2 regions of the Pseudoalteromonas sp. 120-MNA-CIBAN-0494 genome follow, and region 2 is predicted to be linked to the other one. Evidence: predicted binding sites of a transcription regulator. Region 2 holds the regulator's gene; the other holds the start of a gene.
What was found. The regulator MetJ, encoded in region 2, represses methionine synthesis genes. The targets are predictions, from matches to a motif close to TAGACGTCTAGACGTCTA.
Positions count from the first base shown of each region.

Region 1: metK (methionine adenosyltransferase) is a predicted target of MetJ. The motif match lies at 2,689-2,706, and genes of this name have one in related genera.

Region 1 covers NZ_JBEOOE010000007.1:4,379-14,579, reverse strand. Annotated here, with positions in the region: gene rpiA (ribose-5-phosphate isomerase RpiA) at 1-62, opposite strand, end outside; gene AAEY55_RS06785 (5-formyltetrahydrofolate cyclo-ligase) at 115-711, opposite strand; gene AAEY55_RS06780 (hypothetical protein) at 732-1,283, opposite strand; gene metK (methionine adenosyltransferase) at 1,436-2,587, opposite strand; gene tkt (transketolase) at 2,891-4,882, shown strand; gene AAEY55_RS06765 (pyrimidine/purine nucleoside phosphorylase) at 5,068-5,382, shown strand; gene hpf (ribosome hibernation-promoting factor, HPF/YfiA family) at 5,584-5,940, shown strand; gene AAEY55_RS06755 (NRAMP family divalent metal transporter) at 6,154-7,326, shown strand; gene AAEY55_RS06750 (hypothetical protein) at 7,750-8,586, shown strand; gene AAEY55_RS06745 (SIR2 family protein) at 8,645-9,835, shown strand; gene AAEY55_RS06740 (ATP-binding protein) at 9,832-10,201, shown strand, end outside.
Region 2 covers NZ_JBEOOE010000002.1:303,991-314,191, forward strand. Annotated here, with positions in the region: gene metL (bifunctional aspartate kinase/homoserine dehydrogenase II) at 1-1,061, opposite strand, end outside; gene metB (cystathionine gamma-synthase) at 1,067-2,305, opposite strand; gene metJ (met regulon transcriptional regulator MetJ) at 2,505-2,825, shown strand; gene AAEY55_RS03110 (malic enzyme-like NAD(P)-binding protein) at 2,924-4,165, opposite strand; gene rpmE (50S ribosomal protein L31) at 4,710-4,925, opposite strand; gene priA (primosomal protein N') at 5,182-7,368, shown strand; gene AAEY55_RS03125 (SPOR domain-containing protein) at 7,389-7,916, shown strand; gene hslV (ATP-dependent protease subunit HslV) at 7,996-8,514, shown strand; gene hslU (HslU--HslV peptidase ATPase subunit) at 8,526-9,854, shown strand; gene AAEY55_RS03140 (gamma-butyrobetaine hydroxylase-like domain-containing protein) at 9,922-10,201, shown strand, end outside.

The sequences.
Region 1 (10,201 bases), on a different contig from region 2:
TTCTCTTTTACAAACTTTAACGCTGCCCAAGCAGCTGCTTTTTTTAATTCGTCTTGTGTCATTGTTTTATGCTCATTTATGTCAAAAATTTCTGCTGGTATACAAAGTAACGCTTTACCAACAGTAGGTTTTATTTGGGGTGATAATTGTTTTAAGTGGCACATCCCATGATTCTATGGGTAAAGCTGTTACTTTTTGGCATTCATGTGCTAAACCAATAAGTTGCGGCTTTTGCCAGTGTTGCTGGTGTAGCCGCGCCAATGTCCGATCGTAAAACCCACCCCCCATTCCTAAGCGATTACCTTGGTTATCAAATGCCACTAATGGCATAAGTAGGTAATCAAGCTCTGGTAACGGGCATATTTGAGTACAATTGAGCTTAGGTTCCAAGATACCATAGCGGTTTGCCTTCATGGGTGAGTTTTTTTCATAACGCTGAAATAGTAAATTAGCCCCGTTAAAGGGGTGGATTACAGGTAGGTAAAGGGTGTGCCCTTTATCCCACAACTCATTAATTAACAATGAGGTATCTAACTCGCCGTCGTTACTAAAATAAATGGCAATATGCTCTTTTTTAGTGTTTTTTTTGCCATTTAAGTATTGAATAAAATTCACTTTTAGCGATTGGGCGGCAATTAATTGTTGGTTACTTGATAAATTATTACGCAGTTCGCGGACAGATGCTCTTATTGTTGCACGTTTATTGCTCACTTTAGGACTTCACCCCGTAATTAAAAAGAGAATAAGTTAGGGACGGTTAAATATATTGCTAATAAAATAAGCAAAGTAACCACAGTTGCTATGAGTGAATATAACAACACATTACTGCGTTTTTGCAGTGGTGTGAGCAACTCATCATCAAGCATAAGATCATCGTCTTGCCACTCTATGTGTTCATCGGTAATTGCTGTGGCTTCAACCTCGGGTAGGCGCTGTTCAAGCTCGTCTAGTTTTTCTTCAAGGCGAATTAAGCTACTGGTAATGTAATCAAGCGCATCAAAAATTCTGTCATCGCGCTGGCTACTCGTTGCACTTGCCAGTTGAGTATTTTGATTAGGGTTGGTAACAGCCTGCAGCTTACTTTTAATACCTAAGCTGGCAAGTAGTTTGGCTTGCTTTAGGGCTTTGTCTTTATTGCTTGGCACAAATAGCGGTTTACCATTAAAAAAAAGCGACACTTTTTCATTTGATGTTTTTAATTTAGTAGCAAGCATGGCAGTAACAGCTTTGCTGTCAACGCCCTCAGCGAGTCCTACAAAGGTAACACGAAAGTTGTCGGCCATTTTTAATTCCCTAAGCTTTTATAGTAAAACGAGTATATACCGAAAGTGCAAAACAATTCGAGAGTGATTTATGTTTCACGGCTTGAATAATAAGCTTTAGATATAAAAACGACCCTTAAAAGGGCCGTTTATATTTTTAATAGTATGTTGGCTTAAAGACCAGCAGCAGCGCGAAGTGCTTCTGCTTTATCAGTACGCTCCCAAGGGAACTCTTCACGACCAAAGTGGCCGTAAGCCGCCGTTGGAAGGTAGATAGGGCGCTCTAAATCAAGCATTTTAATTAAACCGTAAGGGCGCAAGTCAAAGTGCTCACGAATAAGCTCAATTAAACGGCTTTCTTCTAGCTTGCTGGTACCAAAGGTTTCTACGCTTATAGACGTAGGCTCTGCAATACCAATAGCGTACGATACTTGTAGCTCACACTTATCAGCAAGGCCAGCAGCAACAATGTTTTTAGCAACATAACGTGCAGCATAGGCAGCACTACGGTCAACTTTTGATGGATCTTTACCAGAGAAAGCACCGCCACCGTGACGAGCCATGCCGCCGTAGGTATCTACAATGATTTTACGACCGGTTAAGCCACAATCGCCCATTGGTCCGCCAATTACAAAGCGACCTGTTGGGTTAATAAAAAACTTAGTCGCGCTAGTAATTAGCTCAGCAGGAAGTACCGGCTTGATGATAGTTTCCATCACCGCTTCGATTAAATCTTTTTGTGAAATATCTTCGCTGTGCTGCGTAGAAAGTACAACAGCATCAATACCTACTGGCTTGCCGTTTTCGTATGCAAACGTAACTTGTGATTTTGCATCTGGGCGTAACCAGTTAAGCTCGCCGCTTTTACGAACCTGTGCTTGGCGCTGCACTAAACGGTGTGAGTAGGTAATAGGAGCAGGCATTAGTACTTCAGTTTCGTTACATGCGTAACCAAACATTAAGCCTTGATCGCCAGCGCCTTGTTCTTCTGGGCTAGTACGGTCAACACCTTGGTTAATGTCAGGAGACTGTTTACCAATAGTGTTTAAAATTGCACATGAATCTGCATCAAAACCCATATCTGAATTAGTGTAGCCAATGTCGCGAATTGTTTTACGTGTAATTTCTTCGATATCAACCCATGCGCTAGTAGTGATTTCACCACCAACCATAACCATACCGGTTTTTACGTAAGTTTCACACGCAACTCGGGCATGAGAATCTTGCTCAAGGATAGCATCAAGTACCGCATCAGAGATTTGATCGGCGATTTTATCCGGATGACCTTCAGAAACAGATTCAGAAGTAAATAAATGTTTTGCCATTGTATTTCTGCTCACAAATATTGCGCTTCACAAACGTCGGTATTAGCGCTTAAAAATTAAGGGGCGTATTTTATCGAAAACAAAACACCTTGCATAGTGTTTTTACGCCTAGACGTCTAAATAAAATATTTAATAACTTTTCGGTCTCAAAAAATATTCATAATGACCTATTATTATGGGTTTTTAATTGCACACCGCCCCTACAATAAGTAAGAATGGACTATACACTAGTCGCCAAGTTATACGGCGGCATAATCGAATACATAAATACCCGCGCAAAAATATATTAAGGTAGGAGAATTCATGCCATCTCGCAAAGAACTTGCAAATGCTATTCGTGTCTTGTCAATGGACGCAGTACAAAAGGCCAAATCTGGTCATCCTGGAGCCCCTATGGGCATGGCAGATATCGCAGAAGTATTATGGCGCGATTATCTAAAACATAACCCAACAAACCCAGAGTGGGCTGACCGAGATCGCTTTATATTATCGAACGGCCACGGTTCAATGCTTATTTATTCTTTATTACATTTAACGGGTTATGATTTACCGTTAGACGAAATTAAAAACTTCCGTCAAATGCATTCAAAAACACCTGGTCACCCAGAGTACGGTTATGCACCAGGAATCGAAACTACTACGGGCCCGTTAGGTCAAGGAATCACTAACGCAGTAGGTATGGCAATTGCCGAAAAAGCGCTAGCTGCACAGTTTAACCGTGAAGGTCACGATATTGTTGATCACTTTACCTATGCATTTATGGGCGACGGCTGCTTAATGGAAGGTATTTCTCATGAAGCTGGTTCACTTGCAGGCACATTAGGTCTGGGTAAACTTGTTGCATTTTGGGATGACAACGGCATTTCAATCGATGGCGAAGTAGAAGGTTGGTTTACCGATGATACGCCAGCTCGCTTTAAAGCGTACGGTTGGCATGTAATTAGCGGTGTTGATGGCCACGACAGCGATGCTATAAGTGCTGCAATCGCAGAAGCTAAAAGTGTTACCGATAAGCCATCACTAATTTGTTGTAAAACAATTATTGGTTACGGCTCACCTAATAAGTCGGGTAGCCACGATTGTCACGGTGCACCACTAGGTGAGGACGAAATTAAAGCGTCTCGCGAATTTTTAGGTTGGACTGGCGATGCATTCGAAATCCCTGCAGACATTTATGCACAATGGGATAGCAAAGAAAAAGGTCAACAGCTTGAATCAAGCTGGGACGAAAAATTTGCAGCATACGCAAAAGCATACCCAGAGCTAGCGTCAGAATACAAGCGTCGTATTAACAACGAACTGCCAGGCGATTGGGCTGCAAAATCTCAAGCGTACATTGAAGAGCTGCAAGCAAACCCTGCAAACCCTGCATCGCGTAAAGCGTCGCAAAATGCATTAAACGCATTTGGCCCGTTATTACCAGAGTTTATGGGTGGCTCTGCCGATTTAGCTGGCTCAAACCTAACAATTTGGGATGGCTCTAAAGGCTTAACACGCGACGATGCAAGCGGTAACTACATTTATTACGGTGTACGTGAGTTTGGTATGTCGGCAATTATGAATGGTATTGCGCTGCATAAAGGCTTTATTCCTTACGGTGCTACGTTCTTAATGTTTGTTGAATATGCAAAAAATGCCGTACGTATGGCTGCATTAATGAAGCAACCAAGCATTTTTGTATACACGCACGATTCAATTGGTTTAGGTGAAGATGGTCCAACTCACCAACCAGTAGAGCAAATTGCAAGCATGCGTTTAACGCCTAACTTATACAACTGGCGTCCATGTGACCAAGTTGAGTCGGCAATTGCATGGCAACAAGCTATTGAGCGTAAAGACGGTCCTACATCACTAATCTTTACTCGCCAAGGTTTAGAGCAACAAGCACGTAACGCACAGCAACTGAGCGACGTTAAAAAGGGTGGTTACATCCTTAGCTGCGACGGCAATCCAGAGCTTATTTTCATTGCAACGGGTTCTGAAGTGCAACTAGCACAAGATTCTGCAAGCGAACTACGCAAGCAAGGTAAAAAGGTACGTGTTGTATCTATGCCGTGTACTGATGCTTTTGAAACGCAAAGCGCAGCATACAAAGAAAGTGTATTGCCAGCATCTGTTTCACGCCGCGTAGCAGTAGAAGCAGGTATTGCTGATTACTGGTACAAGTACGTTGGCCTAAATGGCGCAGTAGTAGGTATGACTACCTTTGGTGAGTCAGCGCCTGCAGGTGAGCTGTTTGAGCACTTTGGCTTTACTGTTGAGAACATAGTAAACAAAGCAAACGAACTTTTTTAATCGCCTTTGATTAAATAAAGTAAGCAATTGAAAAACCCGCATATGTTGCGGGTTTTTTTATGCACGAATATGAAACAACTTCACTTAAAGCAATACTGCTTTCCTTGCAAGAAAGTAAGCTATCAGGCAAGGTAGTGCGATAAAATTTATAAATAAAAATCTTAAATTATTAGCAGGAGCTAAATATGTCAAAGTTCGAAAATGTTAGTGTAATTAAAAAAGCCAATGTGTATTTTGATGGCAAAGTGTCAAGCCGAACCGTTTTATTAGGCAGTGGTGAAGCAAAAACATTAGGCTTTATGCAACCAGGTGAGTTTGTGTTCGACACTAACCAAAAAGAATGTATGGAATTATTAGCAGGGCAGTGGGATATTTTATTGCCAGGTGAAAGCGAGTGGAAAACATTTAATGCGGGCGAATCATTTAATGTTGATGCAAACGTAAGCTTTAAGGTAAAAGTAAGCGACTTTGCTGATTATTGCTGTTCATACACAGATTAATAGCACAAATATAACGCGGGTAGTATGTTATTTAACCGCTTAAAGAGCCCGTATAATGCGGGCTTTTGCATGTTTAATGTTCAGTGAGTGATCTAAATCAGCTTTACTAACAAATATTTGCTTAAATAGTTACATTTCTCCTTGTGTTAATTCATATTGCCCCCAATACTAACTATGAAGTAACACATAAAAGGATATAAAATGAAAATTAATCTTACAGGTCACCATGTTGACGTTACTGATTCAATTAGAGAACACGTAAACGAAAAGTTTTCAAAAATAGCGAATCACTTTCCATCTTTGATCGCGCTCGACATTATTCTTTCTAAAGTTCACAACAAGCTTCAAGCGGAAATTAGCACTATTTACGAAGGTGCACGTATATCGGTTAAGGGCGAAAACGAAGTGCTGTATCCAGCAATTAGTAGTGCCGCAAAAAAACTAGATACGTCACTAAAACATCGCAAAGGGCAAATTAAAGCTAATTTGCATGAAAAACCAGAAATAACAACCCCAGAAATTGCACACGAAATCATCCAAGAGATGGATCTTCGTTAACGTTTTTAGAGTTTAGGCCCTAACTTTTAGGGCCTAAAACCATTATTTATTAGCTTCGTTTTACCCCCTCATTTATTAATACTTTTCAGCTTTCATTTTGCGTTAAAACTCTGTAATTTATTTCATTATTATAAATAAACAGTAAGTACACACATGCGCTCTGTAGTATCAAATTGGCAAACTCGCTTAAATGCATTGGGGCCGGGAATTCTAATGGCAACCGCTGCAATTGGTGGTTCACATTTAGTGGCATCAACCCAAGCGGGAGCCATATTTGGCTGGCAATTATTTTGGCTTATTTTAGTAGTAAACGTTTTAAAGTACCCATTTTTTCGCTTTGGCATGGAGTACACACTCGCTACCAAAAATAGCCTAGTAGAGGGTTATAAAAGCAAAGGGCCATTTTATTTTTACAGCTTCATTGTCCTAAATGTTGTTGCCGCTATCGTTAATACCGCAGGCGTATTATTACTCACCGCAAGCTTGTTGCATTACGCACTACCTATCACAATAGAAATAACACTGCTGTGTTGGATTTTACTTGGCGTGTGCTTAACCATACTTTTGCTAGGGCACTTTAAAGCGCTAGATAACGTGGCAAAAGGCATTATGGGGCTACTTACATTAGCAACATTAATAGCACTTGCTATTGCCTTTAGTAATGGCCCAATGGCACCTGCTGACTATGTAGGCCCTTCACCGTATGAGTTAGCCATGCTTAGCTTTATGGTGGCACTAATGGGTTGGATGCCCGCCCCCATTGAAATATCCGCACTTAGCTCACTGTGGTTAAAGGAAAAACAAGCACAACAAACAATATCTAAACGCGAAGGCTTGTTCGACTTTAACGTGGGTTACTGGTTAACCGCAGGCTTAGCGCTGGTGTTTTTTAGCTTAGGTGTATTAGTGCAATACGGGCAAAGCAGTAATATAGAACTCGGTGGGGTCGCTTTTGCCAAACAGCTTATTGATATGTACGCACTTACCATTGGCGAGTGGGCAAGGCCGCTAGTATCAGCCATCGCTTTTTTATGTATGTTTGGTACCACATTAACGGTACTAGATGGTTATGCGCGTACTTTAAACGAATCGCATAAATTACTTGGTTTTAAGCAATCAAAACACAGCTTAAATACATGGCTAATACTGCAAGCACTTGCTGGTATGGCGGTTATTTTATTTTTTGAATCAGCCTTAGGTCCTATGCTTACCTTTGCCATGACACTGTCATTTGTAACCACTCCTATATTTGCTTGGCTAAACTTTAGCCTTGTGCGCTCAGAGCCCAGCATTAAACACGGCGTACTACTTAAAAGTTTAAGCTGGGTAGGGCTACTGTACTTAGTCGGTTTTTCTGTGGCATTTGTAGTGTGGATGATGATGTGATTTTAGGTGCGAGACGAAGGACCCATAGTAAAACGAGCAATCACTGAATACTTGATTTGGTGGGGGTTGCAAAGTTGGCAGGCCACTTGCTGTTGCTAAGCACGTAATTAATAAGTTGTAGGCTAAATTTAGCCTGCAATCTTGAAGTCTCTGATTAGAAGCTAAATACCCATAATTAGCAGCGTTGATAGTCAGCTTAGAGCGAGAAGCAGACGTTCGGGGGGAGCTATAGTTAGCTCAGTAATCCTCAGAGAAAACTATCACTTTTTTATATAGTAAAATAACCTTTACTAGGCTTAATATTTATAGGTGGCAATAACTTACACTATTTGCTATTAATAGAAACTCATGAAATAAGGACGTTTTCGCGCAAAATAGGGAAAGTGTCCGCTGATAAAGATGTTAGCAGCCAAAGGAGTTTAAATGACACTTGTACTTGCTGGTCATAGTTCAGGAGGATTTGAAGAAGGGATTTATTTTGCATCAGACTCCCATATCACACAGAACAACCATGTCTTAGTTAAAGGCTTTAAAAAAGTAATTGAGATTCCAATTCGTGTTAAAGGATTAAATTTTTGTGGTGAGTGGTTTAATGGTTACTCAGGCAATAGTTATCAAGGTGCTTGTAGTGTTGCGTTTGCTGGAAGCTCTTTAGTTGCTCAGCATCTGATTAATTCAATGAAGAACCATTTAACAGAGCTATTTCCTACTTATTACAATGATAGTTATCAAATAGTGATGTCTTGTGAAACTAATAAGCACCTAAGACAAACTGATTATGACGACTCTATGTTTTTAGATAGTCACTTAGACACAATTTTGACCGCCGAGTATGTATCTCAAGTAATCTGCCATTCTATTGAAGCAGTATTAAACAAAGCTAGAGAGCATTGCTCTATGAGTCGGTTGTTTACTGCTTATCAGGCAGAGTTTATTTTAGGTGTGCAATGTCCTCAAACCCGAGAGTATCATTTATATCAATATGAAATTGTTCCAGACCAAGAGTTAGGAGCTAAAGTTGAGATAACCAGAGTTAATCAAAATGAACTAGCAGTAATTGGCGCAAAGAAATTTAAAGACGATGCTCTAATTGAGTTAGCGCAATGTGAAGGTGAAGAAAAACCCTCAGAAAAAATATTTCGGTTTCTTAATAGTGTAATTGAGAGTGAAACAAGTATAGGAAACAACGGGATAGGTAAACCAAGTGGTTTGTATAATCTACAAGGTAGTATTCTAACTAGAATTGGATTTGAGCGTTAATGCGATTCACACCTGCACCTAATTGAGTATTCTATAGCGAAAATATTGAGAGAAACTTATGGAAGAATTTGACAATAGATTGGAAAACTTGAAGCAGCTTTTAAGCTCGCAAAGCAGACAAAATTGGCTTTTTGGGGCTGGAATAAGCTTCGGTTCAAAAATACCTTTGATGTATCCATTGACTAATCGCGTTGAGGAAATCATCCAAGAATATTCAGGTGCTAAAGAAAAAAATATTTTGGCTTCTTTAAAAGAGGACTTAACCGAAGACTGCCATGTTGAACATTACTTGAGCCACTTAGGTGATCTTCTCGCTATCGCGGAGCGCTCAAAACAAAAAACCGCATACCTTGGCGCTAATAGTTATACATCTGATGAGTTAAAACAGCTATATCTAGAAATCATTAAGGCTATTGGTGGGATTATTAGATATGGATATGTGGGTGCCAATGCTAACTACGGGGTAGAAGAGGAAGTTGGCAAAGCAGAAAATCCAATTATTGAAATAAAACCTCATTTTGAATTTATAGAAGCATTATTGATTAGCCAATCAAATCTAGAGCGACGCTCAAAAACAACATTTTTTACTACTAATTACGACACATTACTAGAGGATGCCTTAGCTCTACACAAAAAAGTTGTATGCGATGGATTTTCAGGAGGTGCTGTAGGTTTTTGGAATGCCGAAAAAGAGTTTTCAAATACCGCTATAGATTCAAATACCTATCATCTATATAAACTACATGGTTCGATAGATTGGCACCGAGATAATAATTTAGGGCTAGTGCGTGCACGGTATGGAACTAAATATTTATCAGACCCTGCAAATATTATGATTTACCCTCAAGCAACAAAATATGTAGAAACGCAGAAAGATCCATTTGCCAGTTTATTTCTAGGTTTACGAAAAACTCTCATGAATGGTCAGCAAAATACATTAATTACTTGTGGCTACAGCTTTGGGGATGACCATATTAACGCTGAAATAGAAAGTGCGTTAAGAAGTGAAGCTAACCAAACGACAGTTATTGCTTTTATTCAAGAAGCACCGAAAGATGGAGTCGTTATTAATAAAACCTTAGATGCTTGGCTTTGCTGTCCTAAGATTGGTTCTAGAGTGTATGTCGCTGGTGAATTGGGAATTTATCATAATTCAACAACTCCTTTGGCTGAATCTGATGATAGTAAATATACATGGTGGCGTTTTGATGGACTAACTCAGTTCATAAAAACAGGGGACGTATCATGAAGAATGTTTTCCAAGCAAGGACAGAGCTAAAAATCGGGAAAATTATTGAGGTATCCGGCAATAATTTACGTATAGAAATTGATGATAATGTGAACGAATTGATTCGTGCTGTTGATGGGCAAGTTTATTCCGTGGGCCAAATGGGTAGTATCATTAAAGTTCATTTTGGCAGAAAGCTACTATTTGCTTTTGTTAGGTCGCTTAAAATGAGATCAGAGTTGATTTCTGATGACACTAGTCAAATAATTAATGCTGCGGATGATGCTCGTATTTTAGAAGCTGACTTGTTTGGTCAAGGAATATGGTCTAACAAAAATTCTCAACTTCATTTTTCCCGTGGTGTTGAGACTTATCCCTTGCCCCTTC
Region 2 (10,201 bases):
GCTCTTCCTGCAAAGTAACTAACTACTTGATGGGTCGCTACTGCCGGTACTATTAGGTAAGTTTCACCCGCGCTACTAAAATGATGCAAACTATGTTGAATAAGCTGGCTAACCTGAGTTACCTCACCCTCAACTAGCCCTTCAACACTAAGTAAATCTATATTTTCTAATGTAGTAATAAAGCGTTTTTGTTTTACACAGCCCTCTTTCACTACATTTGTTGAGCTTGCTTGCACGTCAAAACTACTGCGCACCGCAAGCTTTATATCGGTATTTTTAAGTGGCGATAATGTTTTAGCGTGTAAAACGGGGTTACCTAATCTTGCCAATAAGTTAGCTTGCGCTCTACATACCTTAGCGTATTTAATGGCCTTGTTAACTTTACGTGGGTCGGTACTAAATATCCCTTGTGTATCGGTCCAAATATATACTTGTTTAGCATTGCAATAACTTGCCAATAAGGTTGCACTGTAATCACTACCATTGCGACCAAGAGTGACCGTATCGCCTTGGGTATTAGCCGCAATAAACCCTGTTACCACGTTAATTTTGTGCTGGCTAATAAGCTCACTACACTGCTGTGTATTTTGGCTATGCAATAATTGTCCATCACTTAGCGTAAACAAGCCTCTTGCGTCTTGCATGCATGCAGCAACATTAAGTTGCTGTAAATACGCAGCGAGCAAACGAGCTGACCACAACTCACCATGGGCGAGTAGCGCCGCTTCTTGCAACTGCTCAGTACTCGCTAATTTAGCAACTAAACTTAGCTCTTTATTTAGAGTGGTTAAAGCGCTGCGCTTTAAATCGCCCTGCAGTAGCTGCGTTATTAAATCACTTTGATGATTGTTTAATTGCAATACAATATCAGCGAGCGCTTGAGTATCGTGCTGCTGATAACTTTGCCACAGTTTTACTAATGTATCTGTGGTTTTTCCTGCAGCCGATACCACTACACAATCACCGGGCTGAGCTTGCCCTATAATTATTTTTGCAACGCTTTTATAGCGCTCGGCTGAGCTTAAACTCGAACCACCAAACTTATGAATATTATTAGTCATATTAATTACCACAACGCCGGGTGAGCAGCGCTCAATTTAACATTACTACTTGCGCTAGCACCTGCTTTACCTGCGTTATTGTGCTGACCTGGTTGCACTAAATTAAATACCCGATCAAAGTCTGCTAATAAATCTGCTACATCTTCAATACCTACCGACACACGAATAAGCGTATCGCCAACGCCAGCGGCTAAACGAGCCTCGGCTTCCATTCCTGCATGCGTCATTGTTGCTGGGTGGCATATTAAGCTCTCTACGCCACCTAAAGATTCAGCTAAGCTAAATGTTTTAAGGTTTGTTAAAAATGCAGCTGCGTCATTTACATCACCTTTAATGTCAAAACTAACCATGCCACCAAAACCAAGTTGCTGTGCTTTAGCCAATTCATGTTGTGGATGCGACTCTAGCCCCGGGTAATATACTTGGCTAACAAATTTTGAGCTTTCAAGGTACTTAGCAATAGCTAAGGCATTTTCTTGATGCTGCCGTAAGCGTACATTTAAAGTACGCAAGCCACGCAAAGTTAAGTAACTATCAAACGGTGCCCCCGTTATACCAATATTATTTGCCCACCAAGCCAGTTCTTCACCTAGTTCGTCAGTTGCAGCAATAACCGCACCGCCAACCACGTCTGAGTGGCCATTTATGTACTTAGTGGTTGAGTGCACCACAATATCAACGCCAAATTTAATCGGGTTTTGTAATGCAGGCGATAAAAAAGTGTTATCTGCGGCTACCAAAGCACCGCATTGTTTCGCAATATCGGTTACTGCTTTAATATCAGTTAAACGTAAAATAGGGTTACTAGGGGTTTCTATCCAAATTAACTTAGGTTTGATTACTAAAATTTGCTGCAAACTTTCTGGTTTAGTTAAATCTAACACTTCGAGTTTTAATAGGCCGCGCTTTTGTAATGAGGTAAATAAGCGATAGCTGCCGCCATAACAATCATGGGGGATCACTAACGTATCGTCACTATTAAGCAGCTGAGTGGCTAAATGTACGGCAGCCATTCCTGTTGCAGTAATAATGCCGCGAGCACCACCTTCGAGTTCGCTGAGTGCTTGGGCTAAAGTATCACGATTTGGATTACCACTGCGGCCATAGTCATATTGACGTTTTGTATCAAAGTCGGCAAACGAATAAGTGGTTGATAAATACAGCGGAGGCACAACCGCGCCATGGTGCTTATCAGCATCGACACCACTGCGAACTGCAATTGTCGCTTTATTTTTTTCACTCATATTTATTACCTGCTTTATTTAGATGTTTAGACGTCTAAAACAGTAATTCATTCAACTTAAGAAGTCAAAACATTTAAACACCTAGCCATCTGTGCAACAAGTATTTGACTAATTTGTTTAAATCGATAGAATTTCACGCATATTCGCGCTATTTTTTAGTAGGGTGAGCAATTAATAATCTGAGGCAACGATACATCTTATGGCAAAATGGAATGGCGAGTATATTCACCCATACGCAGAACACGGGAAAAAATCAGAGCAAGTTAAAAAGATCACCGTTTCGATCCCGCTAAATGTATTAAAAGTACTAACCGATGAACGCACCCGTAGGCAAATTAATAACTTACGCCATGCAACTAATAGCGAGCTATTATGTGAAGCATTTTTGCATGCGTTTACTGGGCAACCGTTACCTAACGATGATGATTTACGTAAAGATAACGCCGAAAAAGTGCCTGAAGAAGTGAAAAAAATAATGCAAGAAATGGGCTTAGAAGTTCCTGTTTTAAACGAAGACTAAACAGCGGCTTTTAAACAAAAAAACCTCAGCCATGCTGAGGTTTTTTTATGGCTATAAATTACACTGAAGTAACTTAATACCGAGCAACATAATGCTGCTTATTCCATATAGTTTGCTGGCAGCTCTATTTGCGCTACGCCTGAAGCAATGGCTGCTAATGCAACTGCTTTAGCAATACGCGGCAATAAACGCGGATCCATAGGCTTAGGAATAATATACTCTGCACCAAACGCTAGCTTATCTACACCGGCAGCTTTTAGTACTTCTGGTGGAACCGGCTCTTTGGCAATACTACGAATAGCTTCAACTGCTGCAATTTTCATTTCATCGTTAATTTCACTAGCACGCACATCAAGTGCACCACGGAAAATAAACGGAAAACACAACACGTTATTAACTTGGTTAGGGTAATCTGAGCGCCCTGTTGCCATAATTAAATCGCTTCGTGCGCCGTGTGCCAGTGCCGGATCAATCTCAGGGTCTGGGTTCGAACAAGCAAATACGACTGGCTTTGCCGCCATTAATTTTAAATCATCGGCCGATAATAAGTTAGGGCCCGATACACCAACAAATACGTCAGCATCTTCAATTACATCTTGTAATGTACGCTTATCGGTATTGTTAGCAAATAACTGTTTGTACTCGTTTAAATCATCACGGCGAGTGTGAATAACACCTTTACGATCAAGCATATAAATATGTTCACGCAGTGCACCACACTTAATTAATAACTCCATACAAGCAATCGCTGCAGCGCCGGCACCTAAACATACAATAACTGCATCTTCAATATCTTTGCCTTGCACTTCCAGTGCATTTATCATGCCTGCAGCCGTTACAATAGCCGTGCCGTGCTGATCATCATGAAAAACAGGAATACTACAGCGTTCAATAAGCGCCTTTTCAATTTCAAAACACTCTGGTGCTTTAATATCTTCAAGGTTAATACCGCCAAAAGTATCAGCAATATTAGCCACAGTATTTATAAAGTCTTCGGTAGTGCGGTGTTTTACTTCAATATCAATTGAGTCAATGCCTGCAAAACGCTTAAACAACAACGCCTTGCCTTCCATTACCGGTTTTGACGCTAAAGGCCCTAAATTTCCTAAACCTAAAATAGCAGTACCATTGGTGATCACTGCAACCAAATTACCTTTACCTGTGTACTTATAGGCATTTACAGGGTCAGCAGCAATTTCACGCACCGGCTCAGCTACACCGGGGCTATAAGCTAAAGCGAGATCATGAGCCGTTTCTGCAGGCTTGGTTAGCTCAATGCTGATTTTACCTGGAACGGGGTGAGAGTGATAATGTAGTGCTTGTTCACGAAAGTCCGACATAACGCGATTATATCCTGCAATTTAAGTTAAAGTGAGAGGGAGTAAAGCGACACTTAACATGCCTTAAAGTACGATACCCTTATTATTTTTAAATTCCAAGCAATATCAGGTCTATCCTGTTATATGCTAGATCTGTTAATTTTAAGCGAATTTTCAGCAACTTCGATAAAAACATCGCTACTTTTCATAAATATAAATTGTGCTAAAAGGCACTTTTCAAGCTTATTTTAGTTAAAAGTATTATTCACAAAACAGCGTTTTTAAAATGTGAATAAAATCAGCTAAAAGCGATTATTTATTCTGCTTTAACAACACATAGCTTCATGTTGGCCACTTTTAGAAACCGAGTTTAAAATTAAGCTATTAAAAATATAGAGAATATTAGGTCATTTGTCTGCAAAGGTTTATGCATACCGAGAATAAGAACAGGAAATAGTTATGCAAAAGCAATAAACTTAAAACTAGCGAGGTTAGGGGGAAGTTAGAGTATTTTTAGGCATAAAAAAAGCATCCTAAGATGCTTTTTTTAACTAAATAGCAATAATTACTTTTTGCTACCAAGTGCACCGAAACGCTTGTTGAAACGATCAACACGTCCGCCAGTGTCTAAAATCTTTTGCTTACCAGTGTAAAACGGGTGACACGCAGAACAAACGTCTAGGTGAATATTTTTACACAGAGTAGAGCTAGTTTCGAATTCGTTTCCACATGAACAAGTTGCAGAAATTACTTCGTACTTAGGGTGAATACCTTCTTTCATAGAAACCTCTAGTTAAGGCCGCATCGCTCTCCAAACCCGGAGTCTGGCACCATACGTCGTTAAAACAAATTTATTGGTGGCGGATTTTATCCAACAACCATCAAGCACACAAGCATTAATTAGTATTTTTGCTAAAAAAATAACCATTTTGAGTAAACAAGGTTATTTGGTAGTAGGTTTTTAGCTGTATTTTTAGTACATTAGGGCCAAGTATTAGCACGCCCTCCCCCATTATTTTTTTAACAGTTGAGTTACTATGTATTTTGTTGAAGTTGCTATAAAAGTTCCACTACCGCGCACCTTTGATTATAAAGTAGATAGCCAGCTTGGTGAAGCTTCTGCGCCATTAAAACCCGGAATGCGGGTGTTAGTACCCTTTGGTAATCAACGTAAAGTAGCCGTGGTTTTAGCGCTTAAAACAACAACCGAAGTGCCTGAAAACAAAATAAAGGCAATTTTTGAAATTATCGACGATACGCCAATTTTATCTGAAGAGCACATAGAGTTACTGCGCTTTACTGCCCGTTATTATTGCTACCCGCTGGGTGAAACCATTCATATTGCATTGCCAAGCGCACTACGCCAAGGCGAATCGCCTGATAAAACCAGCATTAATATGGTAGCCCTAACGGAAAAAGGCGCGCTGCTGCCGTCATTAAAAGCTAAGACTCAACTTAATTTACTAAAGCAGCTATCGCAATCAGGCAAGTCGTCATTAACCGAGTTAAAAGCTTTGGGCTTTAGTAAAAAAACCATTGATAGCTTAATAGATAAAGCACTCATAACGCAGTCAATTGAGCATGATAACCACTGGCAAAGTGTAGCCCCAACAGTGGGTAGCAAACCAACACTTAACAAAGAGCAAGCGGTTGCCTGCACCACAATTAATCAAAGCAGCGGTTTTAGCAGCTTTTTATTAGAAGGTGTAACCGGTAGCGGCAAAACAGAAGTGTACTTACAATGTTTAGAAGAAGTACTAAAGCGCGGCGAACAAGCACTAGTATTAGTGCCCGAAATAGGCTTAACCCCGCAAACCGTTAACCGCTTTCGCCGCCGCTTTCCCGACACCCCCATTATGCTTTGGCATTCAGCTTTAACCGATAATGAACGCTTACAAACCTGGCGTTTTTGCGAAAAAGCCAGCTGCGCCATAGTAATAGGCACACGTTCGAGTATTTTTCTGCCATTTTTAAAGCTCGGCATGATAGTGGTTGATGAAGAACATGACTCGTCTTTTAAACAGCAAGACACGCTGCGCTACCATGCCCGTGATTTAGCTGCGTATCGTGCATATCAGCATAAAATTCCGCTTATATTAGGCAGTGCAACACCGGCACTCGAAACCCTGCACAAAGCAATTAATAATAAATACCAACTACTGAGCCTTACTGAGCGCGCGCAAACCGCTACCGATAACCAATTTAAATTACTCGATATGAAAGGTCAGCCCGACCAAGCAGGCATTGCCCATGCCAGCCTTGCTACCATGCGCCAACATTTAAAACGTGGCAAACAAGTGATGGTGTTTTTAAATCGTCGTGGATTTTCGCCCACGTTAATTTGCCATGAATGTGGCTGGTTAAGCGAATGCAAGCGTTGCAGCACCAGTGCCACTTTTCATAAAGCTATTGGGCAAATGATTTGCCATCACTGTGGCGATCAATATCATGTTCCACACCAATGCCCCGACTGCGGTAGCACGCAAATTTTTCCTAATGGTAAAGGCACTGAGCAAATAGAAGAGTTTTTATCGAGTGAATTTCCACAAACCCCTGTTACACGTATCGACCGCGACTCTACTCGTCGTAAAGGCAGCCTTGAAAAAGCACTGGATGAAATAAACCTAGGCGGCGCGCGCATTTTAGTGGGCACGCAAATGTTGGCTAAAGGGCATCACTTTGCCGATGTAAGTTTAGTGGTTATTTTAGACGTAGACAGCGGCTTATACTCCTGTGATTTTAGAGCAACTGAGCATTTAGCCCAACTTGTTACGCAAGTGGCCGGGCGTGCTGGGCGCTCAGGTGAGGCAGGCCAAGTGTTATTGCAAACACACTTTCCTGAGCACCCACTATTACAAGATTTGGTTAATAATGGTTATCAGGATTTTGCTCGCTTTGCACTGCGTGAACGTGAAGATGCAGACCTACCACCAATCACAAATATGGCCATTGTTCGCGCCCAAGGACACAATATAAAACAAGTCGTCGATTTTTTGACAGATTTGGTTCCAGTAAGCGGGGTAACTGGTATACAATTGCTTGGTCCAATACCTGCTCCTCTTGAAAAAGTAGCAGGTATGTATCGTTTTCAATTACACATTCAAGCGCAAGATCGCCGCGTATTGCACCAATATCTTGCGCAAATGGTTGATTATCTAAGCACTAGCAAACTTGCACAAAAAGTACGCTGGAGCCTAGACGTAGACCCTATAGACATGATTTAGGTTAAGGCCAAAATAAAGCTATGGCACAGCACGATTACATTAACAAAAAACCAGCAAACCGCAAAAAAGCGAAATCAGCGCCCGCTAAAAAACCCTTTCCAATACTGTTAGTTTTAATTGTTACTTTATTGGTGGCAGGTTTTGCTTATGGCTTATGGTTTATTAAAAATAACGCCGATCCTGAGCTAGTCGAAAAACAAGCTAACCCTGTACCTACAACTCCTGTAGAAGTTGTTGTACCACGTACGCCTGCGTTTATTAAAGAAATTAGAAACCACGAAATTCAGGTTGAAGTAAAAGAACTTGAACAAAAAGGCCCTTACGTTATGCAATGCGGTTCGTTTAGAACCTACCCGCAGGCTGAATCGCTAAAAGCTAAAATAGCCTTTGCAGGGCTTATTTCTGAAATAAAAGAGACCACAGGCAGCAGTGGCATTTGGTATAAAGTACGCTTAGGCCCCTATAAAACCAAGCGCCAAGCTGAGAGCGATAAAAATAAACTTAAACGTGTAAAAATAGTCGGCTGCGGAATTTGGGGCTGGACTTGAAAATAAACCATTCACCCATATAACCTCTTCATAATCGTTTTTTACGAGTTGCCCCTGCAGCTCGATGATGAGGAATAATATGACTACTATCGTAAGTGTACGCCGCGGCAACAATGTTGTAATTGGCGGCGACGGCCAAGTTTCGCTTGGTAACACAGTAATGAAGGGCAATGCCCGTAAAGTTCGACGCCTCTATAATGGCAAAGTAATTGCTGGCTTTGCCGGCGGTACTGCTGATGCCTTCACCCTTTTCGAACGCTTTGAAAGCAAACTAGAAATGCACCAAGGTAACCTCACTAAAGCCGCGGTTGAAATGGCCAAAGACTGGCGCAGCGATCGCGCTTTGCGCAAGCTCGAAGCACTGCTTGCTGTAGCCGACGAAACAGCCTCTTTAATCATTACCGGTAATGGTGATGTAGTACAGCCAGAAAATGACTTAATTGCCATTGGCAGTGGCGGTAACTTTGCCCAATCGGCAGCAACTGCCTTACTGGAAAACACCGATTTAAGTGCTCGCGAAATAGTAGAAAAAAGCCTAACCATTGCAGGCAATATCTGCGTATTCACTAACGACTTTCAAACTATCGAAGAATTGTAACAGGAACCGCTATGTCTGCTATGACCCCAAGAGAAATTGTTCACGAGCTAGATCAGCACATTATTGGTCAAGCAAAAGCTAAAAAAGCCGTTGCTATTGCACTGCGTAACCGCTGGCGCCGGATGCAGCTAAGTGATGATTTACGTAATGAAGTAACACCTAAAAATATTTTAATGATTGGCCCAACGGGTGTTGGTAAAACCGAAATTGCGCGCCGTTTAGCTAAGCTTGCTAACGCGCCATTTATTAAAGTAGAAGCAACTAAATTCACCGAAATTGGCTATGTTGGTAAGGAAGTTGAAACCATCATCCGCGATTTAGTCGATGTTGCGATTAAAATGACGCGTGAGCAACAAACTAAAAAGTTTAAGCATCGCGCTGAAGAAGCAGCCGAAGAGCGTATTTTAGATGCGCTTTTACCACCAGCTAAAGATCAATATGGCGAAAGCCAACGCGATGACAGCTCTTCAACTCGTCAAACGTTTCGTAAAAAGCTACGTGAAGGCCAATTAGATGACAAAGAAATCGAAATTGATTTAGCTCAAGCACAACCAAACGTAGAAATTATGGCCCCCCCTGGTATGGAAGATATGACCAACCAGTTGCAAAGCATGTTTCAAAACATGGGTGGCGATAAGCGCACTAAGCGTAAGTTAAAAATTAAAGAAGCCTTTAAATTATTAAGTGAAGAAGAAGCCGCTAAGCTAGTTAATCCTGAAGAACTAAAAGAGCAGGCTATTTTTGCAGTTGAACAAAATGGTATTGTATTTATTGATGAAATAGACAAAATTTGTAAACGCGGTGACTCATCAGGTCCAGACGTTAGTCGTGAAGGCGTACAGCGCGACTTACTACCATTAATTGAAGGTTGTACGGTTAGCACTAAGCACGGCATGGTTAAAACTGACCATATGCTATTTATTGCTTCGGGCGCATTTCAAATGGCTAAGCCATCAGACATGATCCCTGAGCTACAAGGTCGCCTTCCTATTCGTGTAGAGCTTGAAGCACTTACTGCTGATGACTTTAAACGTATTTTAACAGAGCCGCATGCATCGCTTACCGAGCAGCAGCGTGAACTGCTTAAAACTGAGCAAGTTACTATTGAATTTAGTGATGATGCAATTGAGCGCATTGCTAAAGCCGCTTGGCAAGTTAACGAAAAAACCGAAAACATCGGTGCTCGTCGCTTACATACGGTAATGGAAAAACTAATGGAAGAAATTTCATATGACGCTTCAGAGCAAGCCGGAACATCACTGGTAGTTGACGCCGCTTATGTTGAAAAACACTTAGGTGCGCTGGTTGAAGATGAAGATTTAAGCCGCTACATTCTTTAATTAAAATTAGCTGCATAAACAGTTATACTAAAAGCCTCCGCACTGGGGGCTTTTTAATGAGATAAAAATGAAACACGTAACAAAAGTACATTACCACAGCGTTAGCAAAAATTTAGATGTTTACTTTGATGATGACAGCCAAGCCGTATTTAGTTGTGAATTTTTACGTGTGCACTCTCCTTCTGCAGAAGTGCAAGGACATGGCTCAGGGCCAATGAAATTAGTATTCAATAAACAATCCGTTGGTATTAAAAACATTGCTCATGTTGGTCATTACGCACTGCGTTTAGATTTTGACGATGGCCACAATAGCGGGTTATTTAGCTGGCAATATTTTGCAAAACTAC